DNA from 3 places in the Saccharopolyspora sp. NPDC049357 genome. Region 1 is predicted to be linked to each of the others. Evidence: riboswitches for the same ligand, from Rfam matches in the RefSeq annotation. Region 1 holds a riboswitch; each other region holds the start of a gene.
What was found. Region 1 has a riboswitch for S-adenosylmethionine ahead of AB0J91_RS16600 (aminotransferase class V-fold PLP-dependent enzyme). Riboswitches for the same ligand answer to the same signal wherever they lie in the genome.
Positions count from the first base shown of each region.

Region 2: it holds a riboswitch for S-adenosylmethionine, as region 1 does, so the genes downstream of both, thrC (threonine synthase) here and AB0J91_RS16600 (aminotransferase class V-fold PLP-dependent enzyme) in region 1, are expected to answer to the same signal.
Region 3: it holds a riboswitch for S-adenosylmethionine, as region 1 does, so the genes downstream of both, AB0J91_RS23005 (methionine ABC transporter ATP-binding protein) here and AB0J91_RS16600 (aminotransferase class V-fold PLP-dependent enzyme) in region 1, are expected to answer to the same signal.

Region 1 covers NZ_JBFAQJ010000017.1:58,104-64,187, reverse strand. Annotated here, with positions in the region: gene AB0J91_RS16610 (RluA family pseudouridine synthase) at 1-563, opposite strand, end outside; gene lspA (signal peptidase II) at 605-1,114, opposite strand; gene AB0J91_RS16600 (aminotransferase class V-fold PLP-dependent enzyme) at 1,339-2,661, opposite strand; SAM riboswitch class IV at 2,696-2,811, opposite strand; gene ileS (isoleucine--tRNA ligase) at 2,932-6,084, opposite strand.
Region 2 covers NZ_JBFAQJ010000002.1:196,239-202,322, forward strand. Annotated here, with positions in the region: gene manD (D-mannonate dehydratase ManD) at 1-146, shown strand, start outside; gene rpsT (30S ribosomal protein S20) at 206-466, opposite strand; gene AB0J91_RS02620 (TSUP family transporter) at 675-1,481, shown strand; gene AB0J91_RS02625 (EamA family transporter) at 1,505-2,368, shown strand; gene holA (DNA polymerase III subunit delta) at 2,369-3,355, opposite strand; SAM riboswitch class I at 3,453-3,588, shown strand; gene thrC (threonine synthase) at 3,603-4,871, shown strand; gene AB0J91_RS02640 (DNA internalization-related competence protein ComEC/Rec2) at 4,958-6,084, opposite strand, start outside.
Region 3 covers NZ_JBFAQJ010000030.1:35,927-42,010, forward strand. Annotated here, with positions in the region: gene AB0J91_RS22990 (4-(cytidine 5'-diphospho)-2-C-methyl-D-erythritol kinase) at 1-950, opposite strand, end outside; gene AB0J91_RS22995 (MetQ/NlpA family ABC transporter substrate-binding protein) at 1,249-2,055, opposite strand; gene AB0J91_RS23000 (ABC transporter permease subunit) at 2,157-2,840, opposite strand; gene AB0J91_RS23005 (methionine ABC transporter ATP-binding protein) at 2,837-3,859, opposite strand; SAM riboswitch class I at 4,105-4,194, opposite strand; gene rsmA (16S rRNA (adenine(1518)-N(6)/adenine(1519)-N(6))-dimethyltransferase RsmA) at 4,369-5,238, opposite strand; gene AB0J91_RS23015 (transglycosylase family protein) at 5,348-6,084, opposite strand, start outside.

The DNA of each region.
Region 1 (6,084 bases):
ACCGCGAACTTGTAGTCGTGCCGGGGGTGCCGGTCGATCGGGGCGTCGATGGTGCCCCGGCTCGGGTCGGGCAGGCCCTGCACGACCGCGTGGTAGCGCTTCTCGACGGTGCGCTCCTTGAACGCGCGCTTGAGCACCGTGTAGGCGTGCTCGCTCTTGGCCACCACCATCACGCCGGTCGTTCCCGCGTCGAGGCGGTGCACCACCCCCTGGCGCTCGGCCGCGCCCGAGGTGGCGATCTGCACGCCCGCCGCCGCCAGGCCGCCGACGACGGTCGGGCCTTCCCAGCCGGGGCTGGGGTGCACGGCGACGCCGATCGGCTTGTCGATCACGACGATGTCGTCGTCCTGGTGGAGGATCTTCATGCCCTCGACCGGCACGGCCACCACCTGCAGCGGCTGCTCGGCGGCCGGCAGGGTGATCTCCAGCCAGGAACCGGCCATCAGCCGGTCGGACTTGCCCGCCGGGCTGCCGTCGACCAGCACGTCACCGGCCTCGGCGAGTCCGGCCACGGCGTTGCGGGACAGGCCGAGCAGCTTGGACAGGCCCGCGTCGATCCGCATGCCTTCCAAGCCCTCCGGCACGGGGAGGTTTCGGAGTTCGCTCACGACTTGCCGGCCTTCTGCTTGCGGTGGACCGTTCCGTCGAAGTCGCGGCCCAGCAGCGACAGCAGCACCACGAGGATGCCGCCGCAGGTGATGCAGCTGTCGGCGACGTTGAACACCGGGAACACCTGGCCGCCGGGCGCCAGGAAGGACAGGAAGTCCACCACGTGCCCCTGCAGCGGGCCGGGCGCCCGGAACAGCCGGTCGCCGAGGTTGCCGCAGGCACCGCCGAGCACCAGGCCGAGGCCCACGGCCCAGCCCGGCGAGCGCAGCTTCGGCGCCAGCCACACGATCACGCCGACCACGGCGATGGCGAGCAGGGCGAGCAGCCAGGTCAGGCCGGTGGCCATCGAGAACGCGGCACCGGGGTTGCGCAGCACGTCGAGGTAGAACAGGCCGCCGAGCACCTTCACCGGCGGGTTGCCCTCCAGGTTCGCGACCACGGCGATCTTGGTCACCACGTCCAGGGCCAGCCCCACCGCCGCCACTCCGAACAGCAGCGCCAGCAGCTTCCCCGACCCGCCCTTGCGGGCGCCGGAGGCCGGGTTCGACTCGGCGGACTCCGACGCGGAGGCCGCCTGCTCAGGAGGTGGGTGCTCGGTGCTCACCCCGTCATTGTCCCCGACCCGGACGACCACCGGTGCACCAGGACCACCGGTCGAATTTCGCGCGAAGTTCGACTCCCGAAGTTCGAACTCGAATTTCGCGCGAAATTCGAATCCCGCACCCTCGTTCAGGGCAGGAACGGCGGGAGGGGGCGGTGGTCCTCGGTGGGCTCCCAGCGGCCGTCCACCTGCCGGTAGGTCGCTGCGGGACCGTCGCTGACCAGGGATTTCAGGGCCTCGACGAGGTGGTCGACGTGTTCGGTGGTGGTGCCGAGGCCGATGCTGACGCGCAGCGCGCGTTCGGCGTCCGCGCCCGCTCGGGCCAGCAGGTTCTTGGTGCCCAGGTGAGCGCAGAACAGTCCGTCGCGGACTCCGATGGCGTGCTCGGCCGACAGCGCGGCCGCGATCAGGCCCGGGTCCTGCCCGTCGATGGTGAAGCTGACGACGCCGACCCGGTCGTGCCCGGTGCCGAACAGGCTCAGCTCGCGCAGCCCGGGGATCTCGGCCAGCCCCGCGCGCAGGCGCCCGAGCAGCGACGACTCGTGCTCGACGACGCCCTCCCAGCGGGTGGCGAAGGTGCGGCAGGCGGTGGCCAGGGCGTGCACGCCGACGGTGTTGGGCGAGCCGGCCTCGTGCCGCTCGGGTCCGGTGGTCCAGCTGACCGCGCGCTCGTTGACCGCGCGAGTCGCGCCGCCCCCGGCGAGGTGGGGTTCTGCGGCGTTGAGCCAGTCGGCGCGGCCGATCAGGGCTCCGGCGCCGAAGGGGGCGTAGAGCTTGTGACCGGACAGGGCGGCGTAGTCGACGTCGAGCTCGGCGAGGCGGATCGGGCGGTGCGGCGCGAGCTGCGCGGCGTCCAGCACGGTCCGGGCTCCCCTGCGGCGCGCCACGCGGGCGAGCTCGGCGACCGGCCACAGCTCGCCGGTGACGTTGCAGGCCCCGGTCAGCACGGCCAGCCGCGGACCCTCCGGGCACTCGGCCAGCGCCGCGTCCAGGGCGGCGACCGCGTCGGCGGGCGTCTCGGGGGCGGGGATGCGGCGGACGTTGCGCCAGGGCAGCAGCGCGGCGTGGTGCACGGTGTCGAACACGACCACCGAGGTGCCGCGCGGCACGGCGGAGGCCAGCAGGTTCAGCGCGTCGGTGGTGTTGCGGGTGAACACGACCTCGTCGCCCTGGCGGGCCCCGACGAAGTCCAGCAGCACCTGGCGCGCGCCCTCGTAGACCCGGGTGCACACCTGCGAGGCGAACCCGGCGCCCCGGTGCACGCTGGCGTAGTACGGCAGCAGTTCGTCCACGGCGTCGCGCACGGCCGACAGGCAGGGGGCGCTGGCGGCGTGGTCGAGGTTGGCGTAGTTCGCGGTTCCGCCGGTGACCAGGGGAACCCGCAGTCCGGATCCGACAACGCCGGGAACGGCGACGGACTGGCTCGGAACATCGATGACGGCTGAAGACATCGCGACCCTCCCGGGGCCTCGAGGGCCCTCGGCGGGCCCGCGCTTGCCGAGCCGCACTGCGCGATCGGCCAGGTCTTCACCCGGGGCACCCCACCGCGGTAGGAGGGTTGCCGGCCAGCAAGCCGGGGCTTGACGCTGGCACTCATGACCTTCGCGGTGAAGGCTAGCGCCTCGCCGCGCTCGACGACAACGCCGTCCCACTTGGTGGGCACGGCGTGCGAACGAGGCCCCGGGAGCGGACTCCCGGGGCCTCGACGCGCGAAAGCGGGGTCAGACGCGGGAGACCGCGACCTTGACCTCCACACCGTCGCCGACGGTGCCGGTGGCGGCCTCGGCCGCGTCGCCGGGGTTGACCGCGTCGGCCAGGGTCTCGCCCGCGATGAACTCGCGGTGAGCCTCGACCGCCTCGACCACCTCGGCCGGGGCCTCGACGACGACCGTGATGCGGTCCGAGACCTCGAAACCGGCGTCCTTGCGGGCGTTCTGGATCACCCGGACGACGTCGCGGGCCAGGCCCTCGGCCGCCAGCTCCGGCGTGACGTCGGTGTCGAGCACGACCAGCCCGTCACCGCCCGGCAGCGCCGCCGCGGCACCGGAGTCGGTCGAGACCAGCCGCTCGGTGAACTCGCCCTCCTGCAGCTCGATGCCCGCGGCGACCACTGCGGACCCGCGGTGCTGCCAATCACCGGCCTTGACGGCCTTGATCACGGTCTGCACGTCCTTGCCCAGGCGCGGACCGGCCGCGCGGGCGTTGACCGCGATCTCGAAGTGACCGTGCGCGGCCACGTCGGTGCTCAGCTCCAGACCCTTGACGTTGACCTCGTCGCTGATCAGGTCGGCGAACGGGCGCAGCGCCTCGGCCTCCGGCGTGGCCACCACCAGCTTGGCCAGCGGCAGCCGGACCCGCAGCTTGTTGGACTTGCGCAGGGCCAGCGCCGAGGAGCACACCTGCCGCACCTGGTCCATCGCCGACACCAGCGCGGCATCGGCGGGCAGCTCGTCGACGAGCGGCCAGTCGGTCAGGTGCACCGAGCGGCCACCGGTGAGCCCGCGCCACACCGCCTCGGCGGTGAGCGGCAGCAGCGGGGCCACCACCCGGCAGGTCACCTCCAGCACGGTGTGCAGCGTGTCGATCGCGTCCTTGTCGCCCGCCCAGAACCGGTCCCGGGAGCGGCGCACGTACCAGTTGGTCAGCACCTCCAGGAACTCCCGCACGTTCGCGGTCGCGGTCGCCAGGTCCAGCGAGTCCATCGAGGACTGCACGTCGCCGACCAGCTCGTGGGTCTTGGCCAGCACGTAGCGGTCGAGCACGTGCTGGCTGTCGGTGCGGAACTCCCCGCTGACGCCCTCCGCGTTGGCGTAGAGCGCGAGGAAGTACCAGGAGTTCCACAGCGGCAGCACCGCCTGGCGCACCGCGTCCCGGATGCCCCGCTCGGTGACGACCAGGTCGCCGCCGCGCAGGATCGGGCTCGACATCAGGAACCAGCGCATCGCGTCGGAACCGTCGCGGTCGAAGACCTCGTTGACGTCCGGGTAGTTCTTCTTGGACTTCGACATCTTCAGCCCGTCGTGGCCCAGCACGATGCCGTGCGCCACCACGTTGCTGAACGCCGGCCGGTCGAACAGCGCCGTGGCCAGCACGTGCAGCGTGTAGAACCAGCCGCGGGTCTGCCCGTGGTACTCGACGATGAAGTCACCCGGGAAGTGGTGCTCGAACCACTCGGCGTTCTCCATCGGGTAGTGGACCTGCGCGAACGGCATCGAGCCCGACTCGAACCAGCAGTCCAGCACCTCCGGAACCCGGCGCATCGTCGACTTGCCGGTCGGGTCGTCCGGGTTGGGCCGGGTCAGCTCGTCGATCTCCGGGCGGTGCAGGTTCGCCGGACGCACCCCGAAGTCGCGTTCGAGCTCGTCCAACGAACCGTAGACGTCGGTGCGCGGGTGCTCGGGGTCGTCGGAGACCCACACCGGGATCGGTGAACCCCAGTACCGGTTGCGGGAGATGTTCCAGTCGCGGGCGTTCTCCAGCCACTTGCCGAACTGGCCGTCCCGGATGTGCGAGGGAACCCAGTTGATCTGCTTGTTGAGCTCGACCATCCGGTCCTTGAACTGGCTCACGGCCACGAACCAGGACGACACCGCCCGCTGGATCAGCGCGTTGTCGCAGCGCCAGCAGTGCGGGTACTGGTGATCGTAGGTCTCGTGGCGCAGCAGCAGTCCGCGTTCCTTGAGGTCGCGGGCGATGTGCTTGTTGGCGTCGAAGACCTGCACGCCCTCGTACGGCGGCACCTCGGCGGTGAACTTGCCGTGCGAGTCGACCGGCACCACCGGCACGATGTCGGCGGCGTCGGTGACGAGCTTGTCGTCCTCACCGAAAGCCGGTGCGATGTGCACGATCCCGGTGCCGTCGTCGGTGGTGACGTAGTCGGCGGCCAGCACCTGGTGGGCGTTCTCCCGGCCGGCGAAGAAGTCGAACGGCGGCTCGTAGCGGGTGCCCAGCAGGTCGGAACCCTTGTACCGGGCCACCACGCGGTCGGCGACGTCCTCGCCGAGCTCGCGGGCGTAGGCCGACAGGCGGGCTTCGGCGAGCAGGTAGCGCTCGGTGCTCTCGGCGGGCGCGACCAGCGCGTAGTCCACGTCGGGGTGCACGGCGGCGGCCAGGTTGGACGGCAGGGTCCACGGCGTCGTCGTCCACACCAGCGCGAGCGCGCCGTCGAGGTCCTTCCCCGGCGCGGTCAGGCGCAGGCCCACCGTCACCGCGGGGTCCTGGCGCGGCCGGTAGCCGTCGTCCATGCGGGTCTCGGTGTTGGACAGCGGCGTCTCGCAGCGCCAGCAGTACCAGAGGACCCGGTACCCCTCGTAGACCAGACCCTTGTCCCACAGGGTCTTGAACGCCCACATGACGCTTTCCATGTAGTCCAGGTCGAGCGTCTTGTAGTCGTTCTCGAAGTCCACCCAGCGCGCCTGGCGGGTGACGTAGTCCTCCCAGTCCGCGGTGTAGCGCAGCACCGAGGTCTTGCACGCCTCGTTGAACGCGGCGATGCCCATGTTGTCGATCTCGGCCTTCGAGGTGATGCCGAGCTGCTTCTCCGCCTCGACCTCGGCGGGCAGGCCGTGGGTGTCCCAGCCGAACCGGCGCTCGACCCGCCTGCCGCGCATCGTCTGGTAGCGCGGAACCGCGTCCTTGACGTAGCCGGTGAGCAGGTGGCCGTAGTGCGGCAGGCCGTTGGCGAACGGCGGGCCGTCGTAGAAGACGTACTCGTTGGAGCCGTTGTGGCCCGCCTCGCGCGCGTCGATGGAGGCGCGGAAGGTCTTGTCGTCGGCCCAGAAGTCCAGCACCTGGCGTTCGATCGCCGGGAACGCGGGCTGGGCCGCCACGCCGCGCTCGTCGGACGCGCCGAAGGAAACCTTGGGGTATGCCAT
Region 2 (6,084 bases), on a different contig from region 1:
ACACCTTCGCCAACGGCTACCTGCACCCCAGCGATGAACCCGGACTCGGCGTGTGGGTCGACGAGGAGGCCGCGGAGCGGTTCCCGTACGAGCCCCGGTACCTGCCGGTCAACCGCCGCCGCGACGGCTCGATGCACGACTGGTGAAACGCGGAACGGCCCCTTTCCCGCCACGGGAAAGGGGCCGTTTCTTCGACTGAGAAAACTCAGATCTTGTTCACGCGGGCGGCCATCGCCGACTTCTTGTTGGCGGCCTGGTTCTTGTGGATGACGCCCTTGCTCGCGGCCTTGTCCAGCAGACGACCGGCGGTCTGCTGCAGCTCGACGGCCTTGTCCTTCTCGCCGGCGTCAGCAGCCGTGCGGAACTTGCGGATGGCGGACTTCAGCGTGGTCTTCACGGCCTTGTTGCGCTGGCGGTTCGCCTCGTTGGTCTTGATCCGCTTCATCTGGGACTTGATGTTGGCCACTGGTGCGCCTCTTCCTCGTCAGTCGAATCGCGTGCCGCACTCGATCGGCCCGGCCCGAAGACCGGTTTTCCTCCACGGCGGAATGCCGTACGACACGGTCGTCCATGTTAACAAGGCTCACCTGCGCGTTCGCCGGGTGGTCCGCGCGCCGCGAGGACGCTCACAACCGCTCGGAATCCGCTGTGCGCAGGCCATACGGTGATCCCTCGTGCTGACCGCGTTGAACTGGCCCGGATTCGCCGATCTCACCCTCGCCGGGCTGCTGTTCCTCTGCGCGGCGGCGTTCCTCGCCGGAGCCGTGGACGCGATCGTCGGAGGCGGTGGCCTCATCCAGCTGCCCGCGATGCTGATGCTGCTGCCGGGCGGCGAGGTCATCTACTCGCTGGCCACCAGCAAGGTCGCCGCGATCGCCGGGACCTCGGCCGCGGCCCGCACCTACGCCAAGCGCACCCCGATGGACTGGCGGGCCGCGCTGCCGATGGCCCTGGTGGCGCTGGTCGGATCGCTGGGCGGAGCGGCACTGGCCGATGCGCTGCCCTCCTCGGTCCTCAACGTCGTGGTGCTGGTCGCGCTTGTCGTGGTCGGCATCTACACGTGGCGCAAGCCCGATCTCGGCTCGGTGGACGCTCCCCGGTTCACGCGTCGGCTCCAGCTGGTGCTGATGCTGCTCGGCGGTGCGGTGATCGGGTTCTGGGACGGCATCGCCGGGCCCGGAACCGGCTCGTTCCTCGTCTTCTGGCTGGTCATCCTGGTCGGCTTCGCCTTCGTCACCGCATCGGCGACCGCGAAGGTCGTCAACGTGGCCACCAACCTGGGCGCGCTGTTCTTCTTCATCCCGGCCGGAAAGGTCCTGTGGGGTCTGGGGCTGGTGATGGCCGCCAGCAACATCGCGGGCAGCGTGCTGGGCGCGACGCTGGCCGCCGGTCGCGGATCGGCGTTCGTGCGACGGGTGTTCCTGACGGTCGTGGTCGGACTCGTGGTCAGCCTCGGCTGGAAGATCGCGCTCAGCAGCTGATCGGAACTAAGCTCCCCGGACTCATGGGGGCTGCCGCAGTCGTTCTCGTCGTCCTGGCCGCTTTCGCGCACGCCGGTTGGAACTTCTTCGCCAAGCGCGCAGGCTCGTCCGGGGCGGGTTTCGTGTGGCTGACCGCGACCTGCTCGGCGGTGCTGTACCTGCCGGTGGCCGCGGGCGCGCTGCTGGTGACCGGCGCTCCCCCGCTGGGCGCGTGGCTGGTGGGCGTGCTGGTCAGCGCCGTCATCCACCTCGGTTACTTCCTGCTGCTGCAGCACGGCTACGCCGTCGGCGACATGTCCGTGGTGTACCCGCTGGCCAGGGGCACCGGGCCGATGCTGTCGATGCTGGTGGCGGTGCTGGTGCTGCACGAGCGGCCTGGATGGCTCGGGGTGTGCGGCGGTCTTCTGGTGGTCGCCGGAGTCTTCGTGATCGGCCTGTCCGACGGGGTGCCGCGCGCCGGGGCGAACCTCGCCGGAGTCGGGTTCGGACTGCTCACCGGAGCACTGATCGCGACTTACACGGTGTGGGACGCGCACGCGGTGACCGGGCTGGCGCTGTCACCGCTGCTGTTCGACTGGGCCAACAACCTCTCCCGCAGCGCCATGCTCGCGCCCTACGCCGCACGGCGGCGCGATGCGCTCGTCCGGACATGGACCGAACACCGGCGGGAGATCCTCGCCGTCGGGCTGCTGTCTCCCCTGGCCTACATCCTGGTGCTGTTCGCGATGCAGATGGCGCCGGTGAGCCTGGTGGCCCCGGCGCGCGAGCTGAGCATCGTCATCGCCGGGCTGCTGGCCTGGCGGCTGCTCGGCGAGGCGCAACCGGTGCGGCGGATGACCGGTGCGGTCGTGGTGCTCGCCGGAGTGGTGCTGCTCGGCGTGGCGTGATCAGTTGCGCTGGTTGCGCAGCGAGACCAGGCGCAGAACTGTCTTCTCCAGGGCGTAGTCGGCGTCGGCGGCCATGCCCTTCACACCCGCGTTGACCTCGGCGACGACCTGCAGCGCCGCGGCCAGGCTCGTCGGCGTCCAGCCGCGCGACTGCGACTGGGCCTTCTTGACCTTCCAGGCGGGCATGCCGAGATCGCCTGCCAGGCGGTAGGGATCGTTGCGCCCTCCCGCCGCCGCGACGCGGCCGATGGTGCGGACCGAGTCCGCGAGGGCGTCGGCGATGAGCACGTGCGGCACGCCGAGCTGGATCGCCCAGCGCAGCGCCTCCAACGCTCCCGCCCGGTCACCGACCACGGCCTTCTCCGCGACCGCGAACCCCGTCACCTCGGCGCGGCCCCTGTAGTAGCGGCCGACCGCGTCCGCGTCGATCTTGCCGCCCGTGTCGGCCACCAGCTGCGAGGCCGCGGCCGACAGTTCCCGCAGGTCCGAGCCGACCGCCTCGATCAGCGCGCTGACCCCGCCGGAGTCGGATTTGCCGCCCGCGCGGCGGATCTCGTCGCGGACGAACGCCTCGCGGTCGGCGGGCTTGGTGAGCTTCTTGCACTCGGTGACCCGGGCGCCGACCTTCTTCAGCGCGTTGGGCAGTTCCTTGGCGTGCTTGGCCCGCCCGCCACCGTTGTGCAGGACGATCAGGGTCACGCCCTCGGCCGGTTGCTTGGCGTGCAGGAGTAAGGCCTCGGCGATCTCCTTCCCGGCGTCCTGCGCCGATTCGATCGCGAGCACGCGAGCCTCTGCGAACAGCGAGGGACTCAGCATTTCGGCCAGCTCCGGAGGGGTGAGCTCACTCACCTTCACCCGGCTGAAATCGGCCTCCGGATCGGCCGCGCGAGCTGCCCCGACCGCAGCCCACATCGCGCGCTCCACCAGCAGCTCTTCGTCTCCGAGAACCAGGTGCAGCGGGTCCGCGACAACGGTCGGTGAGCTCATGGAGGAATGGTCCCACGGGCCCGCGACAGTCTCGCCATCTGGATGCGCACTGGCCAGAAATGCATTGGTTCAACTAACGTTGCCCTCACAACCGAATAGCTCATCCAGAGGGGCAGAGGGAACGGCCCGTTGAAGCCCCGGCAACCGTTCGTCCGATGCATCGTGCAAAAACCCGCGCGAGGTCACGGACGGAACAGGTGCCAATTCCGACCCGTCCGCGGGACAGATGAGGAGAGGACCTCGCGCGATGACTGCTGCTGCCCCCGCCAACACGACCGCCGGCAAGAAGTTCGATCTCGGCAACGCCGTCGAACTGGTGTCCAAGGAAGAGGGACACCGGCAGCCGCTGGCCCCCGAGTTCGTCTCCCTCGAAGACTTCTCGCCCCTTGAGGTCGCCTACGACTTCGGCAAGATCCGCCGCGAGGAGATCGAGGCCGGTCCGCGTTCGATCTGGCGCTACAAGCAGTTCCTGCCGGTCCCGGGCAACGTCGACCAGATCCCGAACACCGAGCCCGGCTGTACCCGCTTGATCCAGGCGGACAACCTCGCCAAGGCCCTCGGCGTGAAGAAGATCTGGATCAAGGACGACACCGGCAACCCGACGCACTCCTTCAAGGACCGCGTCGTCGCCGTCGCACTGGCCGCCGCCCGCGAGTTCGGGTTCAAGGTGCTGGCCTGCCCGTCGACCGGCAACCTCGCCAACGCCGTGGCCGCCGCCGCTGCCCGCGCCGGCTGGGACTCGGTCGTGCTGGTGCCCAAGACCCTCGAACGCGCCAAGATCCTGATGAGCGCGGTCTACGACGGTTCGCTGCTGGCCGTCGACGGCAACTACGACGACGTCAACCGGCTCGCGACCGAGCTCGCCGGGGAGCACGAGGACTGGGCGTTCGTCAACGTCAACGTCCGGCCCTACTACTCCGAGGGCTCCAAGACCCTGGCCTTCGAGGTCGCCGAGCAGCTGGGTTGGCGCATCCCCGAGCAGATCGTGGTGCCGATCGCCTCCGGCTCGCAGCTGACCAAGGTCTACAAGGGCTTCAACGAGTTCGCCCAGGTCGGCCTGGTCGACGAGAGCCCGGTGAAGATCTTCGGCGCGCAGGCGTCCGGCTGCTCCCCGGTCTCCACCGCCTTCCGCAACGGCCACGACGTGGTGCAGCCGGTCAAGCCGGACACCATCGCCCGCTCGCTGGCCATCGGCGCCCCCGCCGACGGTCCGTACGTGCTCGACATCGTCCGCAAGACCGGCGGTGCCATCGAGGACGTCACCGACGACGAGGTCCGCGCCGGCATTCGCCTGCTGGCCCGCACCGAGGGCATCTTCGCCGAGACCGCCGGTGGCGTGACCGTGGCGACCGCCAAGAAGCTCATCGAGGCCGGCAAGATCGACCCGGACGCCGAGACGGTCCTGCTGATCACCGGTGACGGCCTCAAGACCCTGGACGCCGTCGAAGGCCAGCTCGGCCCGAAGGCCACCGTCGCCCCGAACACCGAGTCGGTGAACCAGGCTCTGGGCCTCTGATTCAGTTGTAGGCGAATCCTCCTCTCTCACAGGTGGGTGGTTGTCCCGGCGGGACGACCACCCACCTTTTTGTCCACTTCGGGCGCTCAGTTGTCGGTGGCGCGCAGCGGGTCTCCACGTGCGACGAAGCGAGGTCCCCGCGGTCCGGGGAGGACCGCGATGTCTCCTTCCTGGTCGGTGCGCAACACCCGGGTGCCCGCGCGGGCCAGCGTGTCGATCACGAACGGGTTCGGGTGCCCGTAGTCGTTGCCCGCGCCGACGCTGATCAGCGCGAGCCTCGGCCGCACCGCGCGCAGGAAGCGCGGTGTCGTGTAGCGGGATCCGTGGTGCGGCACCTTGAGCACGTCCGCACGCAGATCCGCGCCGGAGGACACCAGACGTCCCTGCCCCGGCAGCTCCACGTCACCGGTGAGCAGCACGCGTCCCGCCGGCGTGGTCGCGCGGATCACCAGCGACGAATCGTTGGCGTCGTCGGCGGTCTGCGTGCGGGTCACGCCGGGGTCGGGGGCCAGGACGTCGAGCACGAGGCCGGGCCACGCCAACCGCTGCCCGGCCTGCAGCGTGACGATCGGCGTGCGGTGCGCGCGGGTGTCGCGCACCAGGTCGTCGAAGGCCCACTTCGGTTCGCGCAACGGCCCGATCGCCACCGCGCCGACCGATGCCTCACCCAGCACCGTGCGCAGCCCGCTGACGTGGTCGGCGTGCAGGTGCGTGAGCACCGCCATCGATACCCGGCGAATCCCCAGGCGCCGCAGGCAGTTCGCCGCCCGGCGCGGGTCCGGGCCGGTGTCGACCACGACGGCCTCCTCCGGCCTCCCGGTCGCCAGCACCAGTCCGTCGCCCTGCCCCACGTCGCAGGCCACCACGCTCCAGCCCTGCGCGGGCCAGCCCGGCAGCATGGTGCGCACCGGCAGCACGACCAACGCGCTGAGCAGCACCGCGACCACCGCGAGCAGCCGAATCCTCCTCCCTCGCAACGCGATCAAGCCCACCAGCAGCAGAACCGCCAGCAGCAGTCCACCACCGGTGCCCGTCGGCCAGTCGAACACCGCGCCCGGCACCGCCGAGGCGCGACCGGCGACCAGCAGCACCCACTCCAACTCCGGTCCGGCCAGCACGACGCCGACCGCCGCCGCCCACGCCGACACCGGTGCGAGGACGGTGGCCAGCACGCCGAACACCGTCGCCGGGGCGATCACCGGGGCCGCCAGCA
Region 3 (6,084 bases), on a different contig from region 1:
TGGACTTGGGGCGGGGTGGGGCGATGGGCCGGCTCCTCGGAGACGACCTTGGCGCCCGGCACCGGGCCGTGCGCGACTCGGACGGTCCGGCAGACGCCCGCGCCGGAGAGCTCCGCGGCGACCCGGACGGCCTCGTCGGAGTCGGTGCACAGGAAAGCGCAGGTCGGGCCGGATCCCGAGACGACGCCGGCCAGCGCGCCCGCCTGCACGCCCGCGCGCAGCGTGCGCCGCAGGCCCGGACGCAGCGAGACCGCCGCGGATTGCAGGTCGTTGCCCAGCAGCAGCGCGAGCTGCCGGGGATCGCCGGAGGCCAGCGCCTCCAGCAGGGGTTCCACCTCACCGATGCGGCCGTTGCCGTTGTCCGCGCGGAGGCGGTCCAGCTCGCCGTAGACGCCGGGAGTGCTCAGGCCTTCGCGATCCAGCGCGATGACCCAGTGGTAGGTGTGCCGGGCCAGGACCGGGACCAGCCGCTCGCCGCGTCCGGTGCCCAGGGCGGTGCCGCCCTGCAGCGAGAACGGCACGTCGCTGCCGATCTTCCCGGCGAGCTCGCTGAGCTCGTCGCGGCCCAGTTCCAGCCGCCAGAGCTGGTTGACCGCCTGCAACGTGGCGGCGGCGTCGGCGCTGCCACCGGCCATGCCGCCGGCGACCGGGATGCCCTTGTTGATCGAGATCCGCACGCCGGGGTTCTCCGGGTCGCGCCCGCAGTGCTCGGCCAGCAGCCGCACCGCTTTCCACGCGAGATTCTCCGGGCCGGTGGGGACCTCGTCCGCTCCCTCGCCCTTGACCTCGATGGCCGGATCGTCCGCCGCCACCACCGTGACGTCGTCGGTCAGCGACAAGGCCTGGAAGACGGTGACCAGCTCGTGGTAGCCGTCCGGACGCGCGTCACCCACCGAGAGGTGGAGGTTCACCTTCGCCGGGACGCGGACGGTGATCGGTGTAGGAACCACGGAGAGCACACCAAGAGCCTACGTGGCCGAAGAACCCCACCGCCCACTTCCCTGCGCACAGCCCCACCCCAACCACAAACCTCCCGGTGACCAGCCCCCGATCCCCACCGGCCGGAACCCCGATCACCCCGGTATTCGGGCACCCGAACACCGGAGTAATCAGGTCCCCGATTGCGGCGGTATTCCGGCCCACGATTACCGGGGTGATCCGGTGTGCCTGGCTACGGCGGGATCGGGTGGGTGAATGCCGGGGTGGTCGGTGTCGACCGGCCCCGGCATTCGTGGCACGCCGTGAGCGTCAGGAGGCGGGGACGACGCCCACTCCGCCCCACTCCTGGGCGATGAAGTCCTTGACCTGCTGGCTGCGCAGCAGCTCGGCGAGCTTGAGCACGCGCGGGTCCTGGGCCAGCGCCGGGCTGGTCACCAGACCGTTGGCGTAGGGGTTGCCCTGCGAGCTCTCCACCAGCAGCGGGTTCGACAGCTTCGCCTTGATCGCGTAGTTGCCGTTGACCACCGCCGCGGCCGCGTCGTCGACCGAACGCGGCAGCTGGTCCGGGGACAGGTCCTTGAGCTGGACGTTCTTCGGGTTCTCCGCGATGGCGGCGTCCAGCCGGGTGCCGACGGCGGCCTCCGGCTTGAGCTTGATCAGACCGCCCTGCTCCAGCAGCTTCAGGCCGCGGAACTGGTTGGCCGGGTCGTTGGACAGCGTCACCGTGGCGCCCGCGGGCAGCTCGGCCAGGGACTTGGCCTGCTTGGAGTAGACGGCCAGCGGCTCCAGGTGCACCGGCTCGATCCAGGTGAACTCGCCGCCGCGCTCCTTGCGGTACTCCTCCAGGTACGGGACGTGCTGGAAGTAGTTCGCGTCCAGCTCACCGTTGGCGACGGCCTCGTTCGGCCGGTTGTAGTCGTCGAACTTCTCGATCTCGATGTCGATCCCGGCCTGCTGGGCCAGGTTGTCGTCGACGTACTGCAGGATCTCGCCGTGCGGCGTCGGGCTGACGCCGATCTTCAGCGGCGCGTTGGGGTCTTCGGCGGCGGAACCACCACCGCAGGCGGCCAGCAGCACCCCGGCCGAGGCGAGCAGTGCGGCGAAGCGCAAACGCATGTCGTGCGTCCTTTCAAACAGCCCGTTTTCAGGCAGGCAGGGTCAACGCACCGTCCTTTTGGGACGGAAGCGCGATGGGTTTTCTCCGCGGGAGGGAGGATTCAGCCGGCGGCGGTGCGCCGGCGATCGACGAGCTTGGCGGTGCGATCGGTGATCAGCTGCATCGCGAAGGCCAGCACCCCCAGCACCACGACCGATCCGTAGAGGAGCCGGTCGTCGTAGCCCTGGTAGCCGTCCTGGATCGCGGTCGTGCCCAGACCTCCGCCGCCGATGGCACCGGCCATCGCGGCGTAGCCGATCAGCGCCACCGCGGTGACGCCGATGGCTCCGACCAGCGCTGCTCGGGCTTCCCCGAGCAGCACCGTGCACACGATCCGCAACCTGCTGGAACCGGTCGTGATCGCGGCTTCCACCACGGTGAAAGCGACCTCGCGCAACGCGTTCTGCGTCAGCCGCGCGAAGAACGGGATCGCACCGATGGTCAGCGGCACGATCACCGCGCTGCTGCCGATCGAGGTCCCGATCAGCAGCCGGGTGAACGACGCCAGCACCACCAGCAGCACCACGAAGGGCACCGAGCGCACCACGTCCACGATCACGCCGAGCACCTTGTTCAGCACCGGTTTCGGGTTCAACCCGACCGGAGAGGTCAGGTGCAGCAGCACACCCAGCGGCAACCCGCCGACCACGGCCAGCACGGTCGCCACCAGCACCATGTAAAGCGTTTGAAGCGTTGCCTCGCCCAGTAGTTCGCCGACCTCCGACCAGGGGGTCACATCAGTCACGCAGCAGCAACTCCGTCAACGCTCACCGGGGCGCGCCGGACGTGCGCGTCCCGCTCGATCATCCACTTCAGCGCCGCCTCGGAACGCTCACCGGTCAGGCCGATCTTGAACTTGGCGACCGGGGTGTCGCCGAGGCGGGTCAGGCCACCGCCCAGGATCGCCAGGTCGACGGCGAACCGGTTGGAGGCCTCGGGGAGCAGCGCTCCCACAGCGGCGAAGCCGACCAGCACGATCTCGGCGACCACGTCGTGGCGGCCCGAAGTCGGGCGCAGCGACTCGGCCTGGTCGGTTTGGGGCAGCAGGGTGCCGCTGACCTTGCTGCCGGGCTCGGCGACGAGGTCCAGGACCTTGCCGTGCTCGACGACCTGGCCGTCTTCCAGCACCGCGACGTCGTCGGCGATCTTGCGCACCACCGCCATGTCGTGGGTGACCACCAGGACGGTGACGCCGAGCTCGGCACGCGCACGGTCGAGCACGGTCAGCACCGAGTCGGTGGTGGACGGGTCCAGCGCGGAGGTCGGCTCGTCGGCCAGCAGCACCGAGGGCTTGGCCGCCAGCGCGCGGGCGACCGCGATGCGCTGGCGCTGACCACCGGAGAGCTGGTCCGGGTAGGCCGCCGCCTTGTCGGTCAGGCCGACGAGGTCGAGGAGTTCACCGACGCGGTTGCGCCGCTGCGGGCCGCCGATGCCTGCGGCCTCCAGCGGGAGCGCGACGTTGCCCGCGGCGGTGCGCTGGCGCAACAGCGAATCACCCTGCGGCACAACGCCGATCTGCCTGCGGGCGGCGCGCAGCGCCTTGCCGTCCAGCGCCACCAGGTCGGTGCCGTCGACGCGGATGGCACCACCGTCGGGCTTCTCCAGCAGCGCGATGCACCGGGCCAGCGTCGACTTCCCCGCTCCGCTCGGTCCGACCACGCCGCACACGGAACCCGCGTTGACCTCCATCGACACGCCGTCGAGGGCGCGGACGGTGCTGCCGTTGTGCTGGAACGACTTGGTCAGGTTCTCGACTGAGATCACGATCTGCTCCACATCAGCTCGCGATGGCCGCGCCCGCGTTCGGGCAGCAGCCATGGGGAACTTCTAAGGGAAAAGGAAGAGAGAGGGAAGGGCCAGGTCACATCTCGCGACGACAGGCGCAGGTCGTGCGCCTTCCGTGGTCGATGAACCGTCGCTGCGTGAGCAGTTCCCTGATGTGGGGTACCCCGAACCGGGCGTTGCCGGTGGCAGGCAGGTTCGCTAACCGCGCGTTGGAATCCACAGCTACTCCATCGGTCCTGGCGTTAGCACCTGCCCGCGAGGGGTGGTTGCTGCGGCGTCAACAAGCCAGGTCTCTCAGCCGCTCGGGATGGATTTCCCGAATAGTAGACCCCATCGACAGGGCCCGACGCAAGCTGATAGCGGTCACTGACCGAAATCGTTTGCCAGATCACATACCGGGTGGAGCGGGAATTTTTCCGCAGCGGGTGGCGTTTTGGTCACCCTCAGTGATGTCGCAGCGCGTGGCCGCAAGCCCCCGGACGAGTGGTTCAGCTGCTCGACCCGGATGACGCGGCCTCCGCGATCCGGGCGAAATCGGCGATCCCCAGCTGCTCTCCGCGCGTCGTCGGATCGACGCCCGCCGCGCGCAGCAGCTCCTCAGCCCGAGCCGCCGAGCCGGCCCAACCCGCCAGCGCGCCCCGCAAGACCTTGCGCCGCTGCGCGAACGCCGCGTCGATGACGCGGAAGACGTCCTCGCGCGCCGCGTTCGACGGCGGATCAACCCGGTGGAAGGCCACGAGCCCGGAATCCACGTTGGGCACCGGCCAGAACACCTTGCGCGGCACCGGACCCGCGCGGCGGACGTCGGCGAACCACGCCGCCTTCGCGCTCGGCACCCCGTAGGTGCGGCTGCCGGGTTCGGCGGCCATCCGCTCGGCGACCTCGGACTGCACCATGACCAAGCCCTTGCGCAACGTCGGGAGCTCGGCCAGCAGGTGCAGCACCACGGGCACGGCGACGTTGTAGGGCAGGTTGGCGACCAGCGCGGTCGGCGGCTTCGCGAAGTCCTCCGCGCGCACCCGCAGGGCGTCGGCGGGCAGCACGGTCAGCCGGTCGGCGAGGCCGGGGGCGAACTCCTGCGCGGTCCGCGGCAGCCTGGCGGCCAGCACCGGGTCGATCTCCACGGCGACGACCTCTCCGGCCACCGGCATGATCGCCAACGTCAGCGAACCGAGCCCGGGACCGACCTCCAGCACGACGTCATCGGCACCGACCTCGGCGACCGAGACGATCCGGCGCACCGTGTTGGGGTCGTGCACGAAGTTCTGGCCGAGCTTCTTGGTCGGCTTGATGTCCAGCTCGGCGGCCAGCCGACGCACGTCGGCCGGGCCGAGCAGCGTCGCCTGCTGGTCGTCCACGGTGCAAGAACCTACCTGCGCCGCTCTCCCCGCGTCTCACCAGGGCGAACAACGCGAGAAGGGCGCCACCGGAATGCAACGGTGGCGCCCTCCGCGTGGAATTTCGAGATCAGTCCAGGCCGAGCTTGGACGAGCAGGACGGCCATGCGCCGTAGCTGCCTCCGCGGGCGTCGCGGACCTTCTCGGCGACCGCGATCTGCTGCTCGCGGCTGGCCTGGTGCGGGTACGGAGCGTACTGGTCGCCGCCGTAGGCGTCCCAGGTGGACTTGTCGAACTGCAGGCCACCGTAGTAACCGTTGCCGCTGTTCATGGCCCAGTTGCCGGTCGCCTCGCACTGGACGAGCTTGTCCCAGACATCGCTGTTCGGCGCGGGCTTGCCACCGACGCGGACGACCTTCTCGACCGGCGCCTTGGTGACCTTCTCGTCGACGACCTCGCGATCCGACTCCTCGCCGTTGCGCGTGGAGATGCGGGTGAACTGGATCTTCTCGCCGGCCTCGCCGGGAGACTCGACCCGCTCCTCGCCCTTGAACATCGAGTTGTCGACGATCTCGCGGACCGGCGGCGGAACCGGCACGGTCACGCTGATCACGGAGCTCTGCAGCCGGTCGATGCGCACCTCGGCGCCGGTGACCAGCTTGGCGTCGGCACCCGGGGTGACCTTGTCGTCCGGACCGAGCTTGAGCTTCCGCTCCTTGACGAGCTCGTCGATGTTGGCGGCGGTGGTGGTCAGCTGCTGCGGCGCACCACTGCCGTCGATGAGCGTGATGTCCTTCTGCGTGCGGACCGACAGCTCCATGCCCTGCTCGGGCACCGGCATGTTGCGGTCCGCGTTGAGGACGGCGC